2 regions of the Tissierella carlieri genome follow, and region 2 is predicted to be linked to the other one. Evidence: a T-box and tRNA genes for the amino acid it is inferred to sense, from the RefSeq annotation. Region 2 holds a T-box; the other holds one or more tRNA genes.
The links. A T-box is a leader RNA that pairs with one kind of tRNA and senses whether it is charged. The one in region 2 lies ahead of thrS (threonine--tRNA ligase), so its partner is inferred to be a tRNA-Thr.
Positions count from the first base shown of each region.

Region 1: it encodes a tRNA-Thr, which carries the amino acid that the T-box ahead of thrS (threonine--tRNA ligase) is inferred to sense. The anticodon was not compared.

Region 1 is NZ_JAHLOH010000025.1:51,703-54,920, forward strand. Features, by position in the region: gene rlmB (23S rRNA (guanosine(2251)-2'-O)-methyltransferase RlmB) at 1-294, shown strand, start outside; gene KQI38_RS06985 (NYN domain-containing protein) at 287-820, shown strand; gene sigH (RNA polymerase sporulation sigma factor SigH) at 896-1,540, shown strand; tRNA gene KQI38_RS06995 (tRNA-Thr) at 1,599-1,674, shown strand; gene tuf (elongation factor Tu) at 1,875-3,068, shown strand.
Region 2 is NZ_JAHLOH010000045.1:31,297-34,514, forward strand. Features, by position in the region: gene thrS (threonine--tRNA ligase) at 1-1,531, opposite strand, end outside; T-box leader at 1,764-1,960, opposite strand; gene thrS (threonine--tRNA ligase) at 2,135-3,218, opposite strand, start outside.

The sequences.
Region 1 (3,218 bases), on a different contig from region 2:
CATATGCTTGTAGCAAAAGTAAGCAATATTGTAAATGCAATTGAAGAACTAAAAGATAAAGGGCTATGGATTTATGGTGCAGATATGGACGGGACTGACTATCATTATAAGACATCTTTACAAGGAGCTATTGCTTTGGTAATAGGAAATGAGGGAAAAGGATTATCTAGGCTAGTGAAAGAAAAATGCGATGTCTTAGTTAAAATTCCAATGCTAGGCCAAATATCTTCCTTAAATGCCTCTAATGCGGCATCTATATTGATATATGAGGTAGTAAGACAGAATCATGGCTAAGAAGAATAAAAAGATTAAAGAATATCTTTTTGTTGATGGGTATAATATCGTTAATTCTTGGGAGCGGTTTAGTCAACTTAAAAAGGAACATTTAGAGGAGGCTCGAAATGAGCTTATAGAGATCATGACAGAATATAAATATTATTCGGGAATTGAAGTCATAATTGTATTTGATGCACATTTAGTAAAGGGCAACTATGGAGCAGAAGAAAATTATAATGATTTAAAAGTTGTATATACGAAAGAAAACGAGACTGCAGATCAATATATAGAGAAAAAACTAGATGAGATTGGAAGGATAAAGAGAGTAAGAGTAGCAACATCTGACTGGATGGAACAACAAATTGTTTTTGGTCGAGGTGGAACTAGGATTTCAGCTAGGGAGTTAGAAATGGAAATATTTAATGAAAAAAAGCTTATTAAACGTAAAAGTACTACAGAGAATAAAAAAAATGATCTTCTGCTAGGAAGACTGGATGAAGAAACGATAAAAAAACTAAATAATTTAATTAGTAAGAATGAATAACCTTGACTAAAATATAGGTATTAAATATAATTAATAGTAATCAAAATTAACAGAGTTATACTGGGGGGATGCTTAGTGCAATTGGAAGTGCATAATGATATGGAATTAACTACATATATGACTATGCAGGATGAAGAAATTGTAGAAGCTGCAAAAAATGATGACGCTATTGCACTGGAATACCTGATTTATAAATATAAAAACATTGTAAAATGCAAAGCTAGATCATATTATTTGATAGGGGCAGATAAGGAAGATATCGTTCAGGAGGGCATGATAGGACTATATAAGGCTATTCGTGACTATGATAAGGACAAGCTTACATCATTTAGAGCATTTGCAGAAATCTGTATCACGAGACAGATAATTACAGCAATTAAGACAGCTACTAGACAAAAGCATATTCCTTTAAATTCTTATGTTTCACTTAATAAACCTATATATGATGAAGAATCTGATAGGACTCTATTGGATATAATTTCGGGCTTTAAAATTTCAGATCCAGAAGAATTAATGATTAGCAGAGAAGATTTGAATTTAATGGAAAGAAGAATAGGAGAGATTTTATCTGAATTAGAGTTAGAGGTCCTAATGTCTTATGTGGATGGTATGAGCTATCAGGAAATTGCAGAGGATTTAGACAGGCATGTGAAAAGTATAGATAATGCCTTACAAAGAGTTAAAAGAAAGTTAGAGAAGCTACTAGAGGACAAAGTATAAACTTAAGCTTGACAATTTTATATGTAAATAGTAAAATAACTAGCAGTGAGTAAAAAATGCCCACGTAGCTCAGGAGGTAGAGCACTTGCATGGTAAGCAAGAGGTCACCGGTTCGAGTCCGGTCGTGGGCTCCATGCTTTTTAAAGATAGGAAACACCAGGGTGAGTTTTCTTGTGATGCATAGGAAATTCTAAATCTCCTTAATTTTAAATTTCCGATAAATGCATTTTAAGAAAGTTTATATTAATGCTTTAACTTAAGACTTTCTTTATCATCTACTAGAGAAAACTCAAGTGTATTAAATTATTAAATATAATTAAGGAGGAATATTGAAATGGCAAAAGCAAAATTTGAAAGAACTAAACCCCACGTAAACATAGGGACAATAGGACACGTAGACCATGGTAAAACAACATTAACAGCAGCTATTACAATGGTATTAAACAAAAGATTTGGCTCAGGAGAAGCAATAAGCTATGACAACATAGATAAAGCACCAGAAGAAAGAGAAAGAGGAATAACAATTTCCACATCTCACGTAGAATATGAAACACCAAATCGTCACTATGCACACGTAGACTGCCCAGGCCATGCTGACTATGTAAAGAACATGATTACAGGAGCAGCACAAATGGACGGAGCAATTTTAGTAGTATCAGCAGCAGATGGTCCAATGCCGCAAACAAGAGAGCATATACTATTATCAAGAAACGTAGGAGTACCAAAGATAGTAGTATTCTTAAACAAACAAGACATGGTAGATGATGAAGAATTAATCGAATTAGTAGAAATGGTAGTAAGAGAATTACTATCCGAACATCCCTTCGATGGTGATGGTACACCAATCGTAGTAGGTTCAGCATTAAAAGCAATAGAAGAACCAGACGGACCATGGGGAGACAAAATAGTTAAACTAATGGAAGAAGTAGATGCATACGTTCCACAACCAGAAAGAGATACAGACAAACCATTCTTAATGCCAGTAGAAGACGTATTCTCAATAACAGGAAGAGGAACAGTAGCAACAGGAAGAGTAGAAAGAGGAGTAGTAAAAACAGGAGACAACGTAGAAATCGTTGGGTTAGCAGAAGAAGCAAGAACAGTAGTAGTAACAGGAGTAGAAATGTTTAGAAAACTACTAGACGAAGCACAAGCAGGAGATAATATAGGAGCACTTCTAAGAGGAGTTCAAAGAAACGAAATCGAAAGAGGTCAAGTACTAGCAAAACCAAAATCAATAAATCCACATATAAAATTTGAATCAGAAGTATACGTACTATCTAAAGAAGAGGGTGGAAGACATACACCATTCTTTAATGGATATAGACCACAATTCTACTTTAGAACAACAGATGTAACAGGAGATATCAAATTAGAAGAAGGCGTAGAGATGGTAATGCCAGGAGACAACTCAAAGTTTACTATAGAATTAATAACACCAATAGCTATAGAAGAAGGGCTAAGATTCTCAATTCGTGAAGGTGGAAGAACAGTAGGATCTGGAGTTGTAACTAAAGTTCTTGAATAGTGATGAAAGACTAGGTCTTTAACCTAGTCTTTTTTCTGGATGGAATTGGAATAAACATTAGATTAATGAGGAATAATTGTATAAATTGAAGAAAAAATTGTGGTAGAAAGAAAGACTTTTTTATTGACATAATTTTTAATTTATGATAGT
Region 2 (3,218 bases):
CATCTTTATCAACATAATACATATCAAATCTTTCAGGCAGAGAGAAGTCTATTTGATTTGTAATTATGGTATCTTCTTTTCCCCAAACATTACGACATTGTATATCAAGTTTTGGGCCATAAAAAGCTGCTTCACCTTCAGCTTCAGAATATTCAATAGAAAGACAATCTAGAATCTTTTTCATCTGTTGCTCAGTTTCATCCCATGCCTCATCATTATCAATATATTTATCCTTATTCTTAGGATCACGTTTAGAGAATCTATAAGTAATGTCATCTTCAACGCCCAGTACTTTCATGATGTATTGCTGTAATTCCATAACTCCTTTGAACTCTTCTTCTAGTTGGTCTGGACGCACAATGAGATGAGCTTCAGATATTGTGAACTGCCTGACTCTTGTTAGTCCATGCATTTCACCAGAAGATTCATTCCTAAATAATGTAGATGTTTCAGAATATCTTATTGGTAATTCCCGATAGGAGTGTTGATCGTCATTATAAATAGTAAACTGGAAAGGGCAAGTCATAGGCCGTAAAGACAGTACATCCTCAGAATCTGGATTTCCTATATGGAACATACCTTCTCGATAGTGATCCCAATGTCCAGATATCTTATACAACGCTGACTTACTCATGTATGGAGTCATAGTCTGTCTATATCCCCATTCAGTTTCCAAGTCTTCTATCCAACGCTGTAAAAGCTTTATAATCAAAGTTCCTTTCGGTTTTATGAGCGGTAGGCCTTGACCTACTACTTCCGATTGCATGAAGAGTCCCAGTTCTCTACCTAATTTTACATGGTTCCGTTTTTTCGCTTCTTCAATCATATTTAAATAATCATTAAGATCCTTAGGTTTAGGAAAGGCAATGCCATATATTCTGGTAAGCATTTTGTTATTCTCATTGCCACGCCAATAAGCACCAGCTACTTGCATAACCTTTATTGCTTTTATTGGTTTGACATCTATAAGTTGTGCCCCTATACATATATCTGTTAATTCACCTAAAACACATATGGAAATTAATTCGCCTTTCTGTAGATCGTTTATAAACTCAGCCTTATATGATTCACCCAAACTTTCAATTTTCATTAAAGCTTCTTGCTGTTTCAACTCATACCGCTTTAAATCATGACCTTCTTTAACTATTCTTTTCATTTCTTCTTCGATCTCTGTAAGGTCTTCTTTATTAAATGACCCTTTTTTATCAAAGTCGTAGTAAAAACCATCTTCATTAACTGACCCAATGGCTAGATTTACCTCAGGAAATAATCTTTTTACTGCTAATGCCATTATATGAGCCGATGTACGCCAAAATATGGCCTTTCCTTCCTTATCTTCAAACTTAACTACCCTAAAAGTAGAATCTTCATTGATAATTTCCTGCATTCCTTTTGTATCTCCATTTACAACCGCTCCAAGGGCAACCCTTGCTAAGCCTTCAGATATATCCTTAGTAACATCATATACAGATACTCCTTTGTCATATTCTTTAACCACACCGTCAGGTAATATAATCTTAATCCTTTCCATAATCTAACCTCCTATTATTTAATTAATAGCCATAGACCACTTACACAATTCATAATTGAAAACACTATTTGCCTGCAGATTTGGTTTTGTTGTTTTACGCAGTTTCGAACACCAATTTATTTACTTGCCTCGCTCGTATAAATTGGGTTCCTATTGCGTTTGACCTACATCAACTCACTAATGTTCGTTGTTCTAGGTCATAAAAAAAGCCTTCCATCTCTACATATCTCTATGTAGGGACGAAAGGCTAAGTTTCGTGGTTCCACCCTAATTACTTCTCAATTTAAATAACGCTAATAAGCGGAAGTCCTTTATTCAGACTCGGTTCAGAGGCAGTCTTCATATATCTTTCTCATAAGAAGACTTGCAGCCACGATCTTCTCTCTCTTAAAGGAAATAATATATTACTCTTCTCATCAATACCTATAATATTAAATTAGCTTTTACACTTAGGATAACTATTTGTCAAGTAGCTTTCCCAGACACTCGATTACTCCTTCTGACAAAATACTCTTTGTTCTCCTGTTTCTTCATGTTTCTAAATGAACAAGTGTCATTGTCAGTTTCCTCATAACATATGACTTTTATATAAGAGATATGATATTACTTCTTCTTTTCTTTTACTTCTTCAATTACTTGGCAAATAAAATCTTCAACTTTGATTTGGCCTTTATCTCCTTCGTCTCTCTTTCTTACAGAAACTAATTTTTCTTCTACTTCCTTTTCACCTACTACTAACATATAAGGTATTTGCTGCAATTGAGCTTCTCTAATCTTATATCCTATCTTTTCGGCTCTATCATCTAATTCAACTCTAATACCCTTATCTGCCATTTCCTTCTTAATTTCATAAGCGTATTCATTGAATTTATCTGATATAGGAAGAATAATCGCCTGTACTGGTGCAAGCCATACTGGGAATTTACCTGCAAAATGCTCTATAAGTATTCCCATAAATCTTTCCATACTACCATATATAGTTCTATGAATCATGACTGGTCTTTTCTTTTCATTATCTTTATCCACATAACTCATATCAAATTTCTCTGGCATTTGGAAATCTAGCTGTATAGTACCACATTGCCAAGTCCTACCTATTGCATCCTCTAAATGGAAGTCTATCTTCGGTCCATAGAAAGCACCATCACCTTCATTTAATATATAGTCTATTCCTTTTTCCTTTAACGCTTCTCTTAGACCATTTGTTGCTATCTCCCACTGTTCTTCAGTTCCCATAGAATTCTCAGGTCTAGTGGATAACTCTACATGATATTTAAATCCAAATATATTGTACATATGATCTGCTAAATTTATTATATTAATCAATTCTTCTTTTATTTGAGATGGTAATACAAATAAATGAGCATCATCTTGAGTAAATGATCTAACTCTCATTAATCCATGTAGAGCTCCTGAAAGCTCATGCCTATGAACTAATCCAAGTTCTCCCCATCTTAGAGGCAAATCTCTATAGCTATACATCTTAGATTTATATACTAAAATAGATCCAGGACAGTTCATTGGTTTAATAGCATAATCCCCATCATCTATATTTGTAAAATACATATTTTCCTTATAGTGATCCCAGTGACCTGATTGATGCCATAGTCTTTCGTTCAATATCAAAGGTGTTTTAATCTCATCATATCCAGCTCTAGTATGCTCTTCTCTCCAGAAATTTTCTAAG